DNA from 4 places in the Streptomyces sp. CA-243310 genome. Region 2 is predicted to be linked to each of the others. Evidence: predicted binding sites of a transcription regulator. Region 2 holds the regulator's gene; each other region holds the start of a gene.
What was found. Region 2 encodes HrcA, which represses chaperone genes, less so after heat shock. Its sites were predicted from a motif close to TTNGCACTCNGNNNNNCNGAGTGCNAA; they were not measured.
Positions count from the first base shown of each region.

Region 1: a site for HrcA is predicted at 2,583-2,609, ahead of groES (co-chaperone GroES). Genes of this name have one in related genera too.
Region 3: a site for HrcA is predicted at 2,454-2,480, ahead of groL (chaperonin GroEL). Genes of this name have one in related genera too.
Region 4: a site for HrcA is predicted at 2,681-2,707, ahead of ACQEVM_RS31415 (FmdB family zinc ribbon protein). Genes of this name have one in related genera too.

Region 1 covers NZ_JBNJMF010000001.1:997,742-1,003,276, reverse strand. Annotated here, with positions in the region: gene ACQEVM_RS04825 (ester cyclase) at 1-228, shown strand, start outside; gene groL (chaperonin GroEL) at 363-1,985, opposite strand; gene groES (co-chaperone GroES) at 2,131-2,439, opposite strand; gene ACQEVM_RS04810 (response regulator transcription factor) at 2,861-3,541, shown strand; gene ACQEVM_RS04805 (ATP-binding protein) at 3,534-4,892, shown strand; gene ACQEVM_RS04800 (LCP family protein) at 4,984-5,535, shown strand, end outside.
Region 2 covers NZ_JBNJMF010000002.1:2,450,598-2,456,132, reverse strand. Annotated here, with positions in the region: gene hemW (radical SAM family heme chaperone HemW) at 1-468, shown strand, start outside; gene ACQEVM_RS28740 (DUF3097 domain-containing protein) at 500-1,297, opposite strand; gene ACQEVM_RS28735 (MBL fold metallo-hydrolase) at 1,325-2,056, opposite strand; gene hrcA (heat-inducible transcriptional repressor HrcA) at 2,220-3,236, shown strand; gene dnaJ (molecular chaperone DnaJ) at 3,237-4,373, shown strand; gene ACQEVM_RS28720 (nitronate monooxygenase) at 4,576-5,535, shown strand, end outside.
Region 3 covers NZ_JBNJMF010000001.1:678,212-683,746, forward strand. Annotated here, with positions in the region: SAM riboswitch class I at 1-67, shown strand, start outside; gene thrC (threonine synthase) at 61-1,368, shown strand; gene ACQEVM_RS03220 (MoaD/ThiS family protein) at 1,403-1,681, shown strand; gene ACQEVM_RS03225 (cold-shock protein) at 2,125-2,331, shown strand; gene groL (chaperonin GroEL) at 2,645-4,267, shown strand; gene ACQEVM_RS03235 (phosphoribosylanthranilate isomerase) at 4,399-4,998, shown strand; gene ACQEVM_RS03240 (beta-glucanase) at 5,153-5,535, shown strand, end outside.
Region 4 covers NZ_JBNJMF010000002.1:3,080,795-3,086,329, reverse strand. Annotated here, with positions in the region: gene ACQEVM_RS31430 (hypothetical protein) at 1-348, opposite strand, end outside; gene ACQEVM_RS31425 (carboxymuconolactone decarboxylase family protein) at 517-1,074, opposite strand; gene ACQEVM_RS31420 (S-methyl-5'-thioadenosine phosphorylase) at 1,457-2,290, opposite strand; gene ACQEVM_RS31415 (FmdB family zinc ribbon protein) at 2,368-2,670, opposite strand; gene ACQEVM_RS31410 (MFS transporter) at 2,778-4,184, opposite strand; gene ACQEVM_RS31405 (potassium/proton antiporter) at 4,626-5,535, opposite strand, start outside.

The DNA.
Region 1 (5,535 bases), on a different contig from region 2:
TCGTTCGACCTGCACCGTCAGATCGCCGAGGGCGACTGCGTCTCCACGCTGTGGGCCTGGACCGGCACCCAGAAGGGCGAGTTCATGGGCGTCCCGCCGACCGGGAAGGAAGTCACGATGTCGGGCTGCACGACCTTCCGCATCGAGAACGGTCAGGTGGCGGAGGGCTGGTGGTACTACGACGCGCCGGGCCTCATGCGGCAGATGGGCATGACGGACGCCGCGTAGGCCGTCCCCCATCGATGCCGGTCGGACCCGGGCACGGGGAAGGCCCCGGTCGGCACCGCTGGGCGGTGATGACCGGGGCCTTCCCTCGGATCAGCGGGGGCCCGCCGAAGCGGCGGACGCCCTGCGGCTCAACCTCAGTGGCTGTGGCCGTGACCGTGACCGGCGTCGGCCTCTTCCTCGGCCGGCTTCTCGACGACCAGGGTCTCGGTCGTGAGCAGCAGCGAGGCGATGGAAGCGGCGTTCTCCAGGGCGGAGCGGGTGACCTTGACCGGGTCGATGACGCCGGCCTTGACCAGGTCGCCGTACTCGCCGGTGGCGGCGTTGAAGCCCTGGCCCTTGTCGAGCTCGGCCACCTTCGCGGTGATGACGTAGCCCTCGAGGCCGGCGTTCTCGGCGATCCAGCGGAGCGGCTCGACGGCGGCGCGGCGGACCACGGAGACACCGGTGGCCTCGTCGCCGGAGAGACCGAGGTTGCCCTCCAGCACCTTCACGGCGTGGACGAGGGCGGAGCCACCGCCGGAGACGATGCCCTCCTCGACCGCGGCGCGGGTCGCCGAGATGGCGTCCTCGAGGCGGTGCTTCTTCTCCTTCAGCTCCACCTCGGTGGCGGCGCCGACCTTGATGACGCAGACGCCACCGGCGAGCTTCGCCAGGCGCTCCTGCAGCTTCTCGCGGTCCCAGTCCGAGTCCGTGGACTCGATCTCGGCCTTGATCTGGTTGACGCGACCGACGACCTCTTCGGAGCTGCCGCCACCGTCGACGATGGTGGTGTCGTCCTTGGAGATGGTCACGCGGCGCGCGGTGCCCAGTACGTCCAGACCGGCCTGGTCGAGCTTGAGGCCGACCTCCTCGGCGATGACGGTGGCACCGGTGAGGGTGGCCATGTCCTGGAGCATCGCCTTGCGGCGGTCACCGAAGCCGGGGGCCTTGACGGCGACCGCGTTGAAGGTGCCGCGGATCTTGTTGACGACGAGGGTGGAGAGCGCCTCGCCCTCGACGTCCTCGGCGATGATCAGCAGCGGCTTCGAGGCGCCGGCCTGGATGACCTTCTCCAGCAGCGGCAGGAGGTCCTGGATGGAGGAGATCTTGCCCTGGTTGATCAGGATGTACGGGTCGTCGAGGACGGCCTCCATACGCTCCTGGTCGGAGACCATGTACGGCGAGAGGTAGCCCTTGTCGAAGGCCATGCCCTCGGTGAACTCCAGCTCCAGGCCGAAGGTGTTGGACTCCTCGACGGTGATGACACCGTCCTTGCCGACCTTGTCCATCGCCTCGGCGATGAGCTCGCCGACCTGGGTGTCCTGCGCGGAGAGCGCGGCCACGGCAGCGATGTCGGACTTGTCCTCGATCGGACGCGCGGTCGCGAGGAGCTCCTCGGACACGGCCTTGACGGCGGCGTCGATGCCCTTCTTCAGGGCGGCCGGGGAGGCGCCGGCGGCGACGTTGCGCAGACCCTCGCGGACCAGCGCCTGGGCCAGCACGGTGGCGGTGGTGGTGCCGTCACCCGCGATGTCGTTGGTCTTGGTCGCCACCTCCTTCACGAGCTGCGCGCCCAGGTTCTCGTACGGGTCGTCCAGCTCGACCTCACGGGCGATGGTGACACCGTCGTTGGTGATGGTGGGGGCGCCGAACTTCTTGTCGATGACGACGTTGCGGCCCTTGGGGCCGATCGTCACCTTGACCGTGTCGGCAAGCTTGTTGACGCCGCGCTCAAGGGCACGACGGGCGTCCTCGTCGAACTTCAGAATCTTCGGCATGGAAGCGGTTCAGCCCTCTCGATAACTCGGGTTCAACGAACTGCGCCCCTCGCCGCCCGGCAATCAGCGGGGTGACCAGGGGCGCAGCTCAAAGCAAAACTGGTGAAGAGGAAGGGGATCGCTCCCCTTGCCTGCTTCGTTTCGACTACTTCTCGACGATCGCGAGTACGTCGCGAGCCGAGAGGACGAGGTACTCCTCGCCGCTGTACTTCACTTCGGTGCCGCCGTACTTGCTGTACAGCACGATGTCGCCGACGCTGACGTCCAGCGGGAGACGCTGGCCGTCCTCGAAGCGACCCGGACCGACCGCGAGGACGACGCCCTCCTGGGGCTTCTCCTTCGCGGTGTCCGGGATGACCAGGCCGGAGGCCGTGGTCTGCTCGGCGTCGAGCGGCTGGACCACGATGCGGTCCTCGAGCGGCTTGATGGCAACCTTGGAGCTGGTGGTCGTCACGATCCGACCTCCCCCTTCGGAGATCCGGGGTCAACTGTCTGAGGTGGCGACCAGGTCGATCCGTCGTCGCGGGTGCCGGACCTGCCTGTCGCTGTGTTGGCACTCACCAGGGGCGAGTGCCAGGTGCGACACTATTCCGGCGATTAGCACTCGGTCAAGCGGAGTGCCAATTTGCCTCTCGGCGAGGCGCGCTTCGAGCCGCCCGTCCGGGGCGGGCCGCCCTGCGGGCGGGGGCGTCCGGGCCCTTGCGCCGACTCCCCGGAAGCCGCCCGACCTGCCCCTCGGGCAGGCGTTCGGAGCGGCCGTCACGGCGCCGACCCCGCACGACACCGCGGGGGTCGGCCGGCGCGCGGCGATACGTGCCGCCGGCTCAGGTCCGGCCCGACATCGGCTCCGGCGACCGATATGTGACGCTTGAGCCGTGCGCATCCTGGTGGTCGAAGACGAAGAGGGGCTGGCCGAGTCCCTGCGGCTCGGCCTGTCCGCTGACGGTCACTGGGTCGAGGTCGCCCACGACGGACACCGCGGCCTCGACCTCGCGCTCACCGGCGGCCCGTACGACGCCGTGCTCCTCGACCTGATGCTCCCCGGCCTCGGCGGCCACGAGATCTGCACCCGCCTGCGCGCCCACGGCGACCGCACGCCCGTACTGATGCTGACCGCCAAGGACGGCGAGCACGACGAGGCCGACGGGCTCGACGCGGGCGCCGACGACTACCTGACCAAGCCGTTCTCGTTCGTCGTGCTGGCCGCGCGGCTGCGCGCGCTCGCCCGCCGCGCCGGCACCCCGCGGGTCGGCGTCCTGCGGGCCGGCGATCTCGTCCTGGATCCGTCCGGGCGCCGCTGCCGGCGCGGCGAGCGGGACATCGAACTCACCGCGCGCGAACTCGGCGTGCTCGCCTGCCTGATGGAGCAGGCGGGCCGGGCGGTCGCCAAGCAGGACATCCTCGACGAGGTCTGGGACGTCCCGCACGCCATCGACCCGAACATCGTCGAGGTGTACGTGTCCTCGCTGCGCCGGAAGATCGACGCGCCGTTCGGCCGCCGTTCCATCCTCACCGTGCACGGGACCGGCTACCGGATGGCACCCGACGGTGGTTAGGACCCTGCGGGCCCGGGCGGCCGTGGCCGCCGCCCTCGCCATGGCCGCGGTGCTCGGCGCCGGCGGGTTGTGGCTGTACGCGCTGCTGCGGGCCAATCTGCTCGACAACACCACCGGGCGCACGGAGCTGGCCGCACGGAAGGTCGTCGCGCAGCTCGACGCCCGCACCCTGCCGCCCGGCGGCCGACTGGCCGCGCCCGAGGGCGGGGTGGACCTCGTCCTCGTCCGGGACGCGGCCGGGCGGGCCGTCGCCACCAGCGGGGATCCGCGCGGCGCCCCGGACCTCGACGGGCTGCGCCCGGCGGCCGGGGAGGACTCCCGGTCGGCCGTGGTGCCCGTGGGGCGCGCCGGTTCGGAGCGGGGCGCGGCGGTGGTGGTCCGCTCGCCGGGGCCGCCCGGGGGAGAGGGCCCGTACACCGTGTACGCGATGACCGTCCTGCGCGACGTGGACGACGCGACGCGCGCCATCGGGGTCGGGCTGCTCGCCGGCGCGCCCCCGCTGATCGCCTTCGCCGCTGCGCTGGCCTGGTGGGTGACGGGGCAGGCACTGCGCCCGGTCACGGCGATCCGTACCGGGTTGGCGGCCGTCACCGCGAGAGAGCCCGGTCGCCGGGTCCCGGATCCGGGCGGGGCCGACGAGATCGCGCGGCTCGCCCGGACCGTCAACGCCACCCTCGACCGGTTGGAGCGTTCCGACGCCCGGCAGCGGCAGTTCACGGCGGACGCCTCGCACGAGCTGCGCAACCCCCTCGCGGCCGTGCGGTCCCGGCTGGAGGTGGCCCTGGCGCGGCCCGACCGGGCATCGGTGGCGGCCGCGCTGGCCGACACCGAGCGGCTCCAGCGGATCGCGGCGGACCTGTTGCTGCTGGCCCGCCTCGACGGCGCTCCGCCGCCCCGGTCGGAACCGCTGGACCTGGCGCTGCTGGCGGCGGAGGACGTGGCGCGCAGGCCGGCGCCCCGGGTGCCGGTGCGGCTGGAGGCGGGGGCGTCCGTACCCGCGTACGGGGATCCGGCGCGGTTGGAGCGGGCGCTGGCCAACCTGGTGGACAACGCGCTGCGCCATGCCCGTGCGGGCGTCGTCGTACGGGCGGCCACGGACGGGGCGTGGCGGGTGCTGGAGGTGTCCGACGACGGCGCGGGGATCCCGGAGGCCGACCGGGAGCGGGTGTTCGCGCGGTTCGTCCGGCTGGACGCGGACCGGGGGCGGGCGAGCGGTGGCACCGGGCTGGGCCTGCCCATCGCCCGCGAGATCGCCCGCGCCCACGGCGGTGACGTCCGCGCCGGGATCGCTCCGGGCGGTGGCGCCCTCCTCGTCCTCCGGATCCCCGGTCCCGGAGCAGGCCCGGCCTGAGGTGCGTCCCGGGTCCCGGGCAGGCACGGCCTGAAGGCGCCTTCAGGACCCTCAGGTTTCCTTCAGCGGGGCTCCCCCAGCATCGACAGGCATGAGCGCGCACCGCAGGAAGACCAGCCGCCGCCTGCCTCGGCGTCGCCGCCTCGGCCGCACCCTGCTGACCGCCGGCTGTGTGCTGACGGTCCTGGCCGGCGGCGCCGCCTGGTACGTCTACCGGGACCTGTCGTCGAGCATCGGCAGTTCCAAGGCCCTGGAGGGAGCCGAGAAGTCGGCGCACGGCGACACGAACATCCTCCTCATGGGGCTGGACAGCCGGCGCGACCAGAACGGAGACCCGCTCCCGGACGCGATCCTCGACAAGCTGCACGCGGGCAGTTCCGACATCGGCGGCTACAACGCCAACACCCTGATCCTGCTCCACGTGCCCGGCGACGGGAGCCGGGCCCGGGCGTTCTCGATCCCCCGCGACGACTACGTGGAACTGCGCGGGATGCCGGGCCGGGCGCCGGGCACGGGCACCGGCAAGGCCAAGATCAAGGAGGCCTACGGGCGGGCGAAGGCGCTGCGCGAGGAGCAGCTGGCGGGCGAGGGGGTCAAGGACCGGCGGCGGCTGGAGCGGGAGGGCCGGGAGGCGGGACGCAAG
Region 2 (5,535 bases):
CGGTACCTGATCGCCGACTCGGTGATGGCCGAGGCCGGCTACTCCTGGTACGAGGTGTCGAACTGGGCCACCTCCGAGGCCGGGCGCTGCCTGCACAACGAGCTGTACTGGCGCGGCGCCGACTGGTGGGGGGCGGGCCCCGGCGCCCACTCGCACGTGGGCGGGGTGCGCTGGTGGAACGTGAAGCACCCCGGCGCCTACGCCGCGGCGCTGGCCGAGGGCCGCTCGCCGGGCGCTGGCCGGGAACTCCTGTCGGACGAGGACCGACGCGTCGAGCGGATCCTGCTGGAGCTGAGGCTCGTGGACGGCGTACCGCTGTCGCTGCTGGCCCCCGCGGGCCTGGCGGCGTCCCGACGCGCCCTGGCGGACGGACTGCTGGCCCCCGGCCCGTACGAGGCCGGGAGCGCCGTGCTGACCCTGCGGGGGCGGCTGCTGGCCGACGCGGTCGTCCGCGACCTGGTGGACTAGGGCCGGTCCTTTCGGATCCTGCCGCGCCCCGTCAGGCGGTGACGTGGTCGATCAGGTGCTCCACCGCGCCCAGCAGGGTCGGCTCCAGATCGCGGTACGAGGTCACCCTGGACAGGATGTGCTGCCAGGCGGCGCCCGTGTTCGGCGGCCAGCCCAGCGCCCGGCAGACGCCCGTCTTCCAGTCCTCCCCGCGCGGGATCACCGGCCAGGCCGCGATGCCCAGGGCGGACGGTTTCACCGCCTGCCAGACGTCCACGTAGGGATGGCCCACGATCAGGACGTGCGCAGAGGTCACCTCGGCGGCGATCCGCGACTCCTTCGAACCCGGCACCAGATGGTCCACCAGGACCCCCAACCGGGCGTCCGCGGCCGGCGCGAAGTCCGCCACGATCGTCGGCAGGTCGTCGATGCCCTCCAGGTACTCCACGACCACGCCCTCGATGCGCAGGTCGTCGCCCCAGACCCGCTCCACCAGCTCGGCGTCGTGGCGGCCCTCGACGTAGATCCGGCCCGCCCGGGCCACCCGGGCCCGGGCCCCGGGGACGGCGAGCGAGCCCGAGGCCGTACGGGCCGGGGCGGCCGGGGCGCGGGACGGGCGGGTCAGGGTGACCACCGCCCCGTCCAGCAGGAAGCCGCCGGGCTCCAGCGGGAAGACCCGCCGCTTGCCGAAGCGGTCCTCCAGGGTCACCGTGCCGGCCTCGCAGGCCACCACCGCGCCGCAGAAGTCCGTACCGGCCACCTCGACCACCAGGTCGCGGTCCGCCGGCACCTCGGGCACGGCCTTGGCGCGCTTCCACGGCGGGGTCAGGTCGGGGGAGTACTCACGCATTCGGCGACCGTACGAGAGAGCCCGGGCTCATGCCGTCGACACGCCGAACCTCGTTGCCAGTGTGTCGCGGTGCGCACGGACGAAGGCCGCGTCGACCACCGCTCCGTGACCCGGCACGTACAGTGCGTCGTCGCCGCCCAGCGAGAGCAGTCGGTCCAGGGCCGCCGGCCACTGGCCGGGCACCGCGTCCGATCCGGCCTGGGGTTCGCCCGACTCCTCGACCAGGTCCCCGCAGAAGACGACCTCCCGTTCGCCCGGCACGAAGACCGCCAGGTCGTGCTGGGAGTGCGCGGGCCCGAGGTTCGCGAGGAGCACCTGTACGGCGCCCAGGTCCAGCGTCCGTTCGCCCGACACCGGGTGCCCCGGCGCCACGACCAGGTCGGCGGCCTCCGCGGCCTCCGCCGCGTCCAGGCCCTGCGCGGTCGCGCTGTGCCGCAGCTCCTCGCGGCCGGTGGGCGTCGACAGCACCTTGTCCAGGCCGACCGCGCCGTGGAACTCGGCGCCCGTGAAGGCGGAGCCACCGAGTACGTGATCGAAATGTCCGTGCGTGAATGCGATATGGGTCACGTGCCGGCCGGTCAGCCGCTCCGCTTCGGCCCGCACCCGCGCACCCTCGCGCACGCACGAACCGGGGTCGACGAGGAGGACCGAATCGTCGCCCACCACCAGTCCCACGGTGCAGTCCCACACCGGCAGCCGACGCCGTCCGACCCGCCCGGTCAGCCGTTCCCAGCCCGCCTCTTCCCATTGCACGTCCATGCCGCGACGCTACCCTGACGGGCCGCCCTTGCCTCCCGCGTACCACCCGGCCGTACACTGACCGGGGGATCTCTGGCACTCGAATGTGCAGAGTGCCAACAAGGCCCGGGAACGGGACCGAACGAAGACCGAAGACGACCGACCGCATCCGGAGGTGTGCGCGATGCTCAGCGAACGCAGACTCGAGGTGTTGCGCGCCATCGTCCAGGACTACGTCGGGACGGAGGAGCCGGTCGGCTCCAAGGCGCTCACCGAGCGGCACCGGCTCGGCGTGTCGCCCGCCACCGTGCGCAACGACATGGCGCTGCTGGAGGACGAGGGCTACATCGCCCAACCCCACACCAGCGCCGGTCGGATCCCCACGGACAAGGGCTACCGGCTCTTCGTGGACAAGCTGGCGGGGGTCAAACCGCTGTCCACGCCGGAACGGCGGGCCATCCAGAACTTCCTCGACGGCGCCGTCGACCTCGACGACGTCGTGGGGCGCACCGTACGGCTGCTCGCCCAGCTCACCCGGCAGGTCGCCGTGGTGCAGTACCCGTCGCTGACCCGTTCCACCGTCCGGCACGTCGAGCTGCTGTCGTTGGCGCCCGCGCGCCTGATGCTCGTGTTGATCACGGACACCGGGCGGGTCGAGCAGCGGCTGGTCGACTGCCAGACGCCCTTCGGGGAGACCTCGCTCGCCGACCTGCGGGCGCGGCTCAACAGCCGGGTGGTCGGCCGTCGGTTCACCGACGTGCCGCCGCTGGTACAGGACCTTCCGGAGTCCTTCGAGACCGAGGACCGGGCGACGGTCAAGGCCGTCCTCGACACCCTTCTCGAAACGCTCGTGGAGGAGGCGGAGGAGCGGCTGATGATCGGCGGCACCGCCAACCTCACACGGTTCGGACATGACTTTCCCCTGACGATCAGGCCGGTGCTCGAAGCGCTGGAGGAGCAGGTCGTGCTCCTCAAGCTGCTGGGCGAGGCCAGTGAGTCGGGGATGGCCGTGAAGATCGGGCATGAGAATGCCTACGAGGGACTGAACTCCACGTCCGTCGTCTCGGTCGGCTACGGTTCGGGCGGCGAAGCAGTCGCCAAACTCGGCGTGGTCGGACCGACCCGCATGGACTACCCCGGAACGATGGGAGCGGTACGCGCAGTGGCACGTTACGTCGGACAGATCCTGGCGGAGTCGTAAGTGGCCACGGACTACTACGCCGTTCTCGGCGTGCGCCGCGACGCATCGCAGGACGAGATCAAGAAGGCCTTCCGTCGCCTCGCGCGCGAACTCCACCCGGACGTGAATCCGGACCCGAAGACGCAGGAGCGCTTCAAGGAGATCAACGCGGCCTACGAGGTGCTCTCGGACCCGCAGAAGAAGCAGGTCCACGACCTCGGCGGCGACCCGCTGTCCTCCTCGGGCGGCGGCGGCGCGGGCGGATTCGGGGCGGGTGGCTTCGGCAACTTCTCCGACATCATGGACGCCTTCTTCGGCCAGTCCCAGCAGCGCGGACCGCGCTCGCGGACCCGCCGCGGCCAGGACGCCATGATCCGCCTCGACCTGGAACTGGACGAGGCGGCCTTCGGGACGACCAAGGACATCCAGGTCGACACGGCCGTGGTCTGCACGACCTGCTCCGGTGAGGGCGCCGCCCCCGGCACCTCGGCGCAGACGTGTGACATGTGTCGCGGTCGCGGTGAGGTCTCGCAGGTCACCCGGTCCTTCCTGGGCCAGGTCATGACCTCGCGGCCCTGCCCGCAGTGTCAGGGCTTCGGCACCGTCGTCCCCACCCCGTGCCCCGAGTGCGCGGGCGACGGGCGGGTGCGGTCCCGCCGCAGCCTCACGGTCAAGATCCCCGCCGGTGTCGAGAACGGCACCCGCATCCAGCTCGCGGGCGAGGGCGAGGTCGGCCCCGGCGGCGGCCCCGCCGGCGACCTGTACGTGGAGATCCACGAGCTGCCCCACCCGACCTTCCAGCGGCGCGGGGACGACCTGCACTGCACGGTCACCCTCCCCATGACGGCGGCGGCCCTGGGCACCAAATGCCCGCTGGAGACGCTGGACGGCCTGGAGGAGATCGACATCCGGCCCGGCACCGGCTCCGGGCAGGCGATCCCGCTGCACGGGCGCGGCGTCACGCACCTGCGGGGCGGCGGGCGCGGTGACCTGATCGTCCACGTCGAGGTCACCACCCCCGGCAAGCTGGACGCCCAGCAGGAGGAGCTGCTGCGCCAGCTCGCGAAGCTGCGCGGCGAGGAGCGGCCGATGGGCCAGTTCGCGCCGGGCCAGCAGGGTCTGTTCAGTCGTCTGAAGGACGCGTTCAACGGCCGCTGACCGGCCGCCCGCGGTATCCCGCACGAGCCCGATCCGGGGAGGTCCCGGGTCGGGCTCGCTGCCGTGCGGGCCGGGGCGCGACGGTGGATCGGCCGGCCCGCCGACGCCGGGTCGACAGACTTTGGAAGCGGACCGGAAGCGGACTATGCCAGGCGAACGTGATGATTCGGCCCGGTGCGCCGGACGTGGCACGATGCAGTCCATGTCCTCCTCGCCGAACGGTCTCACCCCTTACCCGATCGTGCAGGCGCCCATGGCGGGCGGCGCCTCCTGTCCGCCGCTGGCCGCCGCCGTGTGCGAGGCGGGCGGGCTGGGCTTCCTGGCCGGCGGCTACAAGACCGCCGACGGGATGTACCAGGAGATCAAGCGGCTGCGCGCGCTCACCCGACGTCCGTTCGGCGTCAACCTCTTCATGCCGCAGACCGGCTACGTGGACCCGGCCGAGATCGAGACGTACCGGGGACAGCTCGCCGGCGAGGCCAACTGGTACGAGGTGTCGCTCGCCGAGGAGGACATCATCGGCACCTCCGACGACGGCTACGAGGCCAAGCTCGCCATCCTCGTCGAGGACCCCGTCCCCGTCGTCTCGTTCACCTTCGGCTGCCCGCCCGCGGCCGTCTGCGCCCGGCTGCGCGAGGTCGGCACGTACACCGTCGTCACGGTGACCTCGGTGGAGGAGGCGCGGGCCGCCGAGGCGGCGGGAGCCGACGCCGTCTGCGTCCAGGGCGTGGAGGCGGGCGGCCACCAGGGCACGCACCGCGACGACCCCGAGATCGACGGCACGGCCGGGGTCGGACTGCTCGTGCTGGTCGCCCGGGTGCGGGAGGCCGTGGCCCTCCCCATCATCGCGGCGGGCGGGCTGATGCGCGGCGCGCAGGTCGCGGCGGTGCTCGCGGCGGGCGCGGAGGCCGCCCAGCTCGGCACGGCCTTCCTGGCGTGTCCGGAGTCGGGGGCGCACCCCCTGCACAAGAAGGCGCTGACGAACCCGCTCTTCCCGCACACGGAACTCACCCGAGCCTTCTCCGGCCGGCCCGCGCGGGGCCTGGTCAACCGCTTCATGCGGGAACACGGCCCGTACGCCCCGGCCGCCTACCCGCAGGTCCACCACCTGACCTCGGGCCTGCGCAAGGCGGCGGCCGCCGCCGGGGACCCGCAGGGCATG
Region 3 (5,535 bases), on a different contig from region 2:
GAGGTCCCCGACTAGGGAAGGTGCCAATTCCGTCTCATGGCGAAGTGCGCCATGGGGAAGATGAGGAGAAAGGGCCTCGCCATCATGGCTGCACAGACTGTCACCACCTCTGCCGGAATCGTCGATCTCGGACCCGCCACCGGCCTTTCCTGCCGCGAGTGCGCCACCCGCTTCGAACTCGGTCCGATCTTCGCCTGCGCCGAGTGTTTCGGACCGCTCGAAGTCGCCTACGACCTGCCCACCGGTGACCCCGAGGCGCTGCGCGCCGCGATCGAGGCCGGCCCGAACAACATCTGGCGCTACGCGCCGCTGCTGCCCGTCCCGGCGGACGTGGCCTCCAAGCCGAGCCTGAACCCCGGCTTCACCAAGCTCGTGGACGCCGAGAACCTGGCCAAGGAGCTGGGCGTCACCGGCAAGCTCTACGTCAAGGACGACTCCGGCAACCCGACGCACTCCTTCAAGGACCGCGTCGTCGCCATCGCCGTCGAGGCCGCCCGCGCCTTCGGCTTCACCACCCTCTCCTGCTCCTCCACCGGCAACCTGGCCGGGGCCGTCGGCGCCGCGGCCGCCCGCGCCGGCTTCCGGTCCTGCGTGTTCATCCCGCACGACCTGGAGCAGGGCAAGGTCGTCATGGCCGGTGTCTACGGTGGCGACCTGGTCGGCATCGAGGGCAACTACGACGACGTCAACCGCTTCTGCTCCGAGCTCATCGGCGACCCGCTCGGCGAGGGCTGGGGCTTCGTCAACGTCAACCTGCGCCCGTACTACGGCGAGGGCTCCAAGACCCTCGCGTACGAGATCTGCGAGCAGCTCGGCTGGGAGCTGCCCGATCAGATCGTCATCCCGATCGCGTCCGGCTCGCAGCTGACGAAGATCGACAAGGGTCTTCAGGAGCTGATCAGGCTCGGACTGGTCGAGGACAAGCCGTACAAGATCTTCGGCGCCCAGGCCGAGGGCTGCTCGCCCGTCTCGACCGCCTTCAAGGCCGGCCACGAGGTGGTCCGCCCGCAGAAGCCGAACACCATCGCCAAGTCGCTGGCCATCGGCAACCCGGCGGACGGCCCCTACGTCCTGGACATCGCCCGCCGCACCGGCGGCTACGTCGAGGACGTCAACGACGAGCAGGTCGTCGAGGCCATCAAGATCCTCGCGCAGACCGAGGGCATCTTCGCCGAGACCGCGGGCGGCGTGACCGTCGGCGTGACGAAGAAGCTCATCGACAACGGGCAGCTCGACCCCGCGCTGACCACGGTCATCCTGAACACGGGTGACGGTCTCAAGACCCTGGAGGCGGTGGCCGCGGACAGCGGGCAGACCGCCACGATCCGCCCGAGCCTGGACGCGTTCCGCGCCGCCGGCCTGGCCTGACCCTCCCCCCGTACTCCGGAAAGGCAGCAGCACCATGAGCGTCAACGTCCGCATCCCCACCATCCTGCGCACCTACACCGGCGGCCAGGCCGAGGTGTCCGCCGAGGGCACGACCCTCTCCGAGGTCATCGAGTCCCTGGAGAAGAGCCACCCGGGCATCGCCGCCCGCGTCCTGGACGACCAGGGCAAGCTGCGCCGCTTCGTGAACGTCTACGTGAACGACGACGACGTGCGCTTCGAGGGCGGGCTGCAGACGTCGACGCCCGACGGCGCCGGCATCTCGATCATTCCGGCGGTCGCGGGCGGCTGCTGAACCGTCCCGGACTTCCATCCACGGACTTCCGCGGGGACTTCCCCCGAGGGCCGTGCGCCGACGAGAGCAATCCGAATTGCCCCTTCCGCCGATAAGCGGAGGGGGCAATTCTGGTTGATTGGGCGCGGTAGAGTTGGGGAAGTCCCCTCCGCCGTACTTGCCCGCCGCATATGAGCGGGCCGCCGGATGGTTGACATTGAGTCAACATGCAAGCGCCGTATGGGTCTTTGGTGCCGAATGTCAGGCCCGAGTTGCCCGGCCCTATGCCAAATTTTCACTCTATTTCAATGTTTCCTCGTGTCCTGAATTCTCGTCGGAATGACCTGTTGCACACAGCACTGGTGCGGATACATTCAGCCGCGGTCGAGGCGTTCCGGCGCAAGTTCTGACCCGGGTCCGCGAAGTGCGGTCCTGCGCAAGGGCCAGTAATAGGGGAGTTAGGCATGGCTCAGGGCACCGTCAAGTGGTTCAACGCGGAGAAGGGCTACGGCTTCATCGCGGTCGACGGTGGTGCGGATGTGTTCGTCCACTACAGCGCCATCCAGATGGACGGGTACCGCACCCTTGAAGAGGGTCAGCGGGTCGAGTTCGAGATCTCGCAGGGCCAGAAGGGTCCGCAGGCGGACATGGTCAAGCTCGCACTCGGCTAGTCCCGGCGCGATCGACCACCGACGCACGGACATCGAGGGGCCCACATCCTGGACAAGGGATGTGGGCCCCTCGTGCATGACCCCGTCCGACCGGCGCGTTCGCGGGGTGTTGCCCGAAGCCGCTTGCACTCGCGGGGGTCGAGTGCTAATCATTGGCGTTAGCACTCTCCAGGTGAGAGTGCTACTCAACGAGGACCGGGCCGGTGAGGCCCGCAGGGTCCGGCGGGAAGGAACCGCCGGGCTCGCTGGCCGTCCGTCGCGGGCGCGGGCGCGGTCCGGAGCAATCCACCCCTGTCCGGGAGGACCACTTCAGATGGCCAAGATCATTGCGTTCAACGAGGAGGCCCGGCGCGGTCTCGAGCGTGGGATGAACCAGCTCGCCGACGCCGTCAAGGTCACCCTTGGCCCCAAGGGTCGCAACGTCGTCCTTGAGAAGAAGTGGGGCGCCCCCACGATCACCAACGATGGTGTCTCCATCGCCAAGGAGATCGAGCTCGAGGACCCGTACGAGAAGATCGGCGCCGAGCTGGTCAAGGAAGTCGCCAAGAAGACGGACGACGTCGCCGGCGACGGTACGACCACCGCCACCGTGCTCGCCCAGGCTCTCGTACGCGAGGGTCTGCGCAACGTGGCCGCCGGCGCCAACCCGATGGCCCTCAAGCGTGGCATCGAGAAGGCCGTCGAGGCCGTCTCCGCCGCCCTGCTCTCGCAGGCCAAGGACGTCGAGACCAAGGAGCAGATCGCCTCCACGGCCTCCATCTCCGCCGCCGACACCCAGATCGGCGAGCTCATCGCCGAGGCGATGGACAAGGTCGGCAAGGAAGGCGTCATCACGGTCGAGGAGTCGCAGACCTTCGGTCTCGAGCTCGAGCTCACCGAGGGCATGCGCTTCGACAAGGGCTACATCTCGGCGTACTTCGCCACCGACATGGAGCGCATGGAGTCGTCCCTCGACGACCCGTACATCCTGATCGTCAACTCCAAGATCGGCTCGGTCAAGGACCTGCTGCCGCTCCTGGAGAAGGTCATGCAGTCCGGCAAGCCGCTGCTGATCATCGCCGAGGACGTCGAGGGCGAGGCCCTGTCGACCCTGGTCGTCAACAAGATCCGCGGCACCTTCAAGTCCGTCGCCGTCAAGGCGCCGGGCTTCGGTGACCGTCGCAAGGCCATGCTCGGTGACATCGCCATCCTCACGGGCGGCACGGTCATCTCCGAGGAGGTCGGCCTCAAGCTGGAGAACGCCGGTCTCGACCTGCTGGGCCGCGCCCGCAAGGTCGTCATCACCAAGGACGAGACCACCATCGTCGACGGTGCCGGTGACAGCGACCAGGTCCAGGGTCGCGTCAACCAGATCCGCGCCGAGATCGAGAACTCCGACTCGGACTACGACCGCGAGAAGCTCCAGGAGCGCCTCGCGAAGCTGGCCGGCGGCGTGGCCGTCATCAAGGCCGGCGCCGCGACCGAGGTCGAGCTCAAGGAGCGCAAGCACCGCATCGAGGACGCCGTTCGCAACGCGAAGGCGGCCGTCGAAGAGGGCATCGTCGCCGGTGGCGGCGTGGCCCTCCTCCAGGCCTCCGCGGTCTTCGAGAAGCTGGAGCTCACGGGTGACGAGGCGACCGGCGCCAACGCCGTCCGCCTGGCCCTCGAGGCCCCGCTGAAGCAGATCGCCGTCAACGGTGGTCTCGAAGGCGGCGTCGTCGTCGAGAAGGTGCGCAACCTGCCCATCGGTCACGGCCTGAACGCCGCGACCGGCGAGTACGTCGACATGATCGCCGAGGGCATCATCGACCCGGCGAAGGTCACGCGCTCCGCGCTGCAGAACGCCGCGTCGATCGCCGCGCTGTTCCTGACGACCGAGGCCGTCATCGCCGACAAGCCCGAGAAGGCCGGTGCCCCCGCGGGCGGCGGCATGCCGGGCGGTGACATGGACTTCTGATCCGCCTCCGGCAGATCAGGCAGTTCCGTTCGCGTTCCGAAGGCGGCACCCCCCACGGGGGTGCCGCCTTCGGGCGTTCCGCGGGGTGGACGCGGAGGCGTCGGGAGGACCGCGGGTGGTTGACTGGACCGATGACTGACGTGTTCATCAAGATCTGCGGGTTGCGGACCGCGCGGGACGTCGACACCGCCGTCGAGGCCGGCGCCGACGCCGTCGGGTTCGTCTTCGCGCCCGGCAGCCCGCGTACGGTCGACGCCGCCGGCGCGCGCTCGCTCGCCGCCCGGGTGCCGGCCGGGGTCCTCACGGTCGGGGTGTTCCGCGGGCAGTCGGTGGAGGAGGTCCGGCGGCTGACGCGGGAGAGCGGGGTGCGCTCCGTACAACTGCACGGCGACGAGGGGCCCGAGTACTACGAGGAACTGCGCGCGGAGGGCCGGACGCTGATCCGTGCGACGGCCGCCGCCGTCGCCGCCGCGGGGGAGTACGGCGAGGACCTGCTGCTGCTCGACGCCCCGGACCCGGGCTCGGGCAAGCCGTGGAACTGGGGCTCGGCCGAGTTCACCGCACCCGAGGGCCGCTGGCTCCTGGCGGGCGGCCTGACCCCGGACACCGTGCGCGAGGCGCTGAGGACGACCGGGGCCTGGGGCGTTGACGTGTCCAGCGGGGTGGAACGGGAGCGCGGGGTCAAGTCCCCGGAGCTGATCCGCGCGTTCATCGAGGCCGCGCGGGGCTGATCGGAGGCCGCATGCATCGGCTTCGACATCGGCATCGGCTTCGCCTTCGGCATCGATATCGACATCGACATCGACGATTGCCTAGTGAAGTCGCCCGATTACTCTCAGCAAGATTTATGTGTGGGGGTACGGGTCGGATGGGCATGCCACAGGCATGGACACGGACATGTTCGGATGGTTGCGGCGCCTGACCCGCCGCCTCGCCCCGGGGGATGGTGGCGGTGGCGCCGCGGTGTACTCGCCGCGCCGCGCCCCCGCCTTCACCGCCGACTTCGCCTCGCCCACCCAGTGGATCGCCGGTCGCTCCTGGGCCTATCCCAACGGCGGCCCGGTCAATCCGGGCGACAACAAGCTCGACCACCTCGTCTCCGACCCCTCCTACAGTCGCGGTGGCGTCTTCCGGGCCACGCGGCGCCCCGACGGCAACTGGGACGCCGGGCTGCTCACCACCGAGGGCAGTGACGAAGGCTTCATGGTGCGCACCGGTGACGTGCTGGAGGCGCGGGTGAAGCTGCCGGCGGAGCGCGGCGCCTGGCC
Region 4 (5,535 bases), 630 kb from region 2:
CGGTCCCGCCCGCTCCGCGGCCACCACGTCCACCCGGTCCCCGGGACGCAACAGCCGCACGGTCGCCGCGTCCGCGATGCGCACGGGGGCCGACACCATCCGCACCACCGCGGGCGGTGGCTTCGCCTGGGGCGGCGCACCGCCCCGGGAGGCCCGCGCCTCCGTCCCGCCGACCGTCAACAGGGCCGCCACGACGGTCAGTCCGGCCGCTGCGGCCCGCCGTCGGCGTCGAAGGGCACGCCGCAGTCGGTCCCCGCCCCGCCCCACGCGGAGCGGCGGGAAGAGGGGGACGGGACGTGCGGGGGGACACGGGGAGGGGAGGGGAAGTCGGGAAGCAGTCCTGGACATGTTGAACACCGCCGAATCGCTCGTGCGCCGATGTCCGGGCCGACACCCGGACACCCCTCACGATCCACCGCCCCGCCCGTCTCCGCCCGGGCCTGTGGACGATCCCCAGGTTGTGGACAACCGCGCCACCCCCACGGGGGACCGCTCATGCGCACGGGCGCGCATGCTTCAGCCCGCGTTCGGGTTCCGGCAGGTCTCCGCGAATCCCTGGCTGGTCAGCCCGAAGGCGCTGTTGACGCGCGAGCGCCAGTTCTCCAGCGCGACCATCGCGGTGAGTTCCACGAAGGCGGCCTCGCCGAGACGGGCGATCAGCTCGGCGGCCAGTGCGTCCGTGACGGTCGGCTCGGTCTCGGTCATGGCCTCGGCGTACTCCATGACCAGCAGTTCCGGCTCGGTGAAGACGTCACGGGCCTCGCGCCACCGCGGCACGTTCCGGGCCTTCTCCGGGCACAGGCCCTTCTCGTGCCCCTCCCAGTAGCCGAAGTCCACGCACCACGAGCAGTTGACGCGGGCCGCCGCCGCCATCACGGCGAGGTGCTTCAACTGCCCTTCGAGGGACTGCCACTTCGCCACCTGCCGTTCGAGGCGGACGTACGCGAGGAGGACACGGGCGTTGTGCCCGTACGCGAGGCCGGGCGCGAGGACCTTGCCGTAGGTGCGGCGGGCGTACCGGGCGCCGAGGCGGTTGAGAAGGGTGCGGGGCGGGGTGAGCGAGATGCGCGGCACGGTGGTCGCCTCCTGTACGGGCCGGCCCCGATGGCCCGCCCTCCACAGCTCTGACCGGACAGCCCCGCGGAACGTGACACCGCGCCTCCCGGGAACCCCACCGCGTCCGCCGGAGCGTCCGCCCGGCGAATCCGTGCCCGGCGAACGCCGACGGTCCGCGTCCGCCGGAGCGTCGCCCACGAACGCCGACGATCCCCGCCCGGCGAACCCCCGCACCCGGACCTCTCCGGGACCGCCCCGGCCCCGGCCCCCGGCCGCGTCAGCCACGGCGTCCAAGGCGGCCACGGCCTCCTAGGCGGCGCGGACGCCCGCCACGTCGCCCGAGGCGCCCGAGGCGGCGACGTCGAACGTTCGCCACGTCGGCCCGCGTCGCCCAAGGCGGCTACGGCAGTTCGATGCCCAGGTCCCAGCCGTCGTGCGCGTGCGTGCACAGGCAGGCGCGGGACTCCGTCGGGGGCAGGGCCGCCACCGCGTCGAAGAGCACCTCGCGCAGGCGGCCGACGTTCTCGCCGAACACCTTGAGGACCTCGGTGTGGGACACGCCCTCGCCCGTCTCGGCGCCCGCGTCCAGGTCGGTGACCAGGGCCATGGAGGTGTAGCAGAGCCCCAGCTCACGGGCGAGGACCGCCTCCGGGTGGCCCGTCATGCCGACCACCGACCAGCCCGCGGCGGCGTGCCAGCGCGACTCGGCCCGCGTCGAGAACCGCGGCCCCTCGATGACGACCATGGTGCCGCCGTCCACGGGCTCCCAGTCCCGGCCGCGGGCCGCGGCCAGGGCCACGTCGCGACCGACGGGGCAGTAGGGGTCGGCGAAGGTGGTGTGCACGACGTTCGGGACGCTGCCGTCGGGCAGCGGCTCCCCGTCGAAGAAGGTCTGGGCGCGGGACTTCGTACGGTCGACCAGTTGGTCGGGAACGAGCAGCGTGCCCGGGCCGTACTCGGCCCGCAGGCCGCCCACCGCGCAGGGCCCGAGCACCTGGCGGACGCCGACCGAGCGCAGGGCCCACAGGTTCGCCCGGTAGTTGATCTTGTGCGGGGGCACGGTGTGGCTGCGTCCGTGGCGCGGCAGGAAGGCCACCGACCGGCCGGCCAGCTCGCCCAGGTACAGGGAGTCGCTGGGAGGCCCGTACGGGGTCTCGACCTGCACCTCCGTGACGTCCTCCAGGAAGGAGTAGAAGCCCGATCCGCCGATGACACCGATCTCTGCATTCGCCATGCGGTCAGCCTAACCGGGCATGCGTGAGGCCCCGCTGCCCGGAGAGGGCGGCGGGGCCTCACGAAAGACTGACGGGATCAGGCAGCCGAGGTGGAGCTGCCGGTTCCGGACGTCGAGGACGACGAGGCGGCCGGGGCGGCAGCCGTCGAGGTCGTGGACGACGTGGACGCCGGCTTCGAGGCAGGGGTGCTGCTCGACGACGAGCCGCGGCTGTCGTTCCGGTAGAAGCCGGAGCCCTTGAAGACGATGCCGACCGCGGAGAACACCTTCTTCAGGCGTCCGTCGCAGTTCGGGCACACGGTCAGTGCGTCATCGGTGAACTTCTGCACGGCCTCAAGGCCCTCACCGCACTCGGTGCACTGGTACTGGTAGGTCGGCACGAATTTCCTCCTGGCACTCTGACTCAATGAGTGCTAACGACGCTCCATGGTGACGTATTCCGGCCGATCAGTCCACCGTCCTCGGCGCGCGGTGACCCAGGCCACGCTCAGACGGTGGTCAGATCACGCTGCCGGCCCCGCCGGGCGGCGGTGCCCGTGACGTTCTCCTCGGCGGTCGCGGAAGCGGTCTCCGGGGTGGTGTCCGGGGCGGCCTCGGCGGCGTTTTCCGGGGCGTCGCCCGCGTCGGCCTCCGTGGCGCTCTCGTGGGTGGACGAGGCGTTCACGATCCGGCTCGGTGCCTGCGGCGCGAGCTTGGAGCGCAGGGCCAGCAGGGTGACCAGCGCGAGGGCGGTGGCCGCCAGCGGTACCAGGAAGCCGTACGAGGAACCGTGCGCGTCGGTCAGTCGGCCGGCGACGATCACCGCGATGGCCTGACCGAAGGCGACCGCGCCGGTGAGCCAGGTGAAGGCCTCGGTGCGGGCGTTCGCCGGGATCAGCGACTCGACCATGGTGTAACCGGTGATCAGGGCCGGGGCGATGCACAGTCCGACGAACAGGCCGAGTGCGGCCAGCAGGACCGTCGAGTCGGCGGTCCACAGCAGGGACGCGAAGGCGGTCAGGCCGATGTAGCCGAACAGCAGCCGGCGGCGCGGGCCGATCTTCCAGGCGATGGCGCCGCAGGCGATGCCGGCGATCATGTTGCCCGCGGCGAAGACGCCGTACAGGAGACCGTTGGCGCCGGGGTTGCCGATCTCGTTGGAGAAGGCGGCCAGGGAGACCTGCATGCCGCCGAAGACGGCGCCGATCCCGAGGAAGGCGACGATCAGGACGCGCAGGCCGGGGGAGGTCAGGGCCGAGACGCGCTTGGCCTCGCCGGTGGCCTGGACGTGTGCCGGGGGCTGGGTCCGGCGCTGCGCGGCGAACAGCAGCCCGCCGAGGAGGCTCAGGGCGGCCTCGGTGATCAGACCGGCGGCGGGGTGGATGCCGGTGCACAGGGCGGTCGCGAGGACCGGGCCGACGACGAAGGTGAACTCGTCGGTGACGGACTCGAACGCGGCGGCCGTCGGCAGCAGCGGGGAGCCCTCCAGCTTCGCGGCCCAGCGGGCCCGGACCATCGGGCCGACCTGCGGCACCGAGGCGCCGGCGGGGATCGCGGCGGCGGCGAGCGCCCAGAGCGGCGCGCCGGCCAGGGCCAGCGCGGCCAGGCCGGTCACGGCGGCGGAGTGGATCAGTACGACCGGCAGCAGTACGGCGCTCTGGCCGCGGCGGTCGGTGAGGTTGCCCATCACGGGGGCGCACAGCGCCATGGAGATGCCGGTGACGGCGGCGACGATGCCGGCGTTGGCGTAGGAGCCGGTGGTGTGCTGGACGAGCAGCAGGATGCTGATGGTCAGCATGCCGAACGGCAGTCGGGCGGCGAAGCCCGGAAGAAGGAAGCCGAGGGCGCCGGGAGTGCGCAGGAGCTGTCCGTAGCCGGGGCGGGCGGACGTGTCGGTCGTGACCGCGGATGTCACGGCCTGGCCTTTCCGCTGCCTGGTAGAACTCCCCGACTGCGGACGATGCATCACCTTGTGAGCGAATCGCACCCGTACATGTGGGAGCCCCGAGAGCTGTCCTCTTGCGCAGAACCGAGTGATACCTGGGCGCCCACTGCGGGAGGGTGCCACGGCCGCTTTGCGGTCGCGCCAGCTCTGCGTCAGGCAGAGTTGGTTCGATGTGGTGTGCCTTCATCGTACAGGGACATTCCCTATCACGCCCTGTGATTGCGACGACAGGCGATAGCTTCACCTGGGATTAACTGGAACTTCGCATTCCAGAACCCTTGAATATGGGGATTTGGAGGGGCATACTCCCCCGAAAATGGCCGAATTAGAACGTCGCTCTAATGCCGGTCGCGCGTGAAGCGTTCACTTCGGAGCCGCTCGAACGAACCCCCTCGCGCTCTCGTGTCGCATTCACGCGTGCCCCTCGCCCGTGCCGAGCCAGCCCGCGAGCTTGCCGCCCCGCGCCACCGCGCGCAGCCGCGCCTCCGCCGCGTCCCGCACCGGATCCGTGGCCACCACCAGCAGCTCGTCCCCGCGCCGCAGCACGGTGGAGGGCGCCGGTACGAAGCTCTTCGCGTCCCGGACCACCAGCGTCACCGAGGCCCCCGCCGGCAGGCGCAGTTCACTGACCTCCACGCCGTGCATCCGCGAGGCCGGCGGGATCGCGAAGGACAGCAGGTGTCCGCGCAGCTTCTCCAGCGGCGCCGACTCGATGCCCAGGTCGGCGGCGCTCTCGTCGGTGTCCCCGAGGTTCAGCTTGCGCGCGAGCCAGGGCAGGGTCGGCCCCTGCACCAGCGTGTAGACGACGACGAGCACGAAGACGATGTTGAAGACCCGATCGCTGCCCTCGATCCCGGAGACCATGGGGATGGTCGCCAGGATGATGGGCACGGCGCCGCGCAGGCCCGCCCACGACATCAGGGCCTGTTCCTGCCAGGGGAGGCGGAACGGCAGGAGGGAGACGAAGACCTCCAGCGGGCGCGCGACCATCGTCAGCACCAGCCCGATGATCACCGCGGGCCAGAAGTCGTGGATCAGTTCGTGCGGGGTGACCAGCAGGCCGAGCAGCACGAACATGCCGATCTGCGCGATCCAGCCGAGTCCGTCGGCGAACCCGCGGGTGGCGGGCCAGTGCGGCAGCTTCGCGTTCCCGAGCACCATGGCGGCGAGGTACACCGCGAGGAAGCCGGAGCCGTGCGCCATGGCGCCGGCCGCGTACGCGGTGATGGCGATGGCCATCACGGCGATCGGGTAGAGGCCCGAGGCGGGGAGCGCCACGTGCCGCAGTCCGTACGAGCCGAGGAAGCCGACCGCCAGGCCG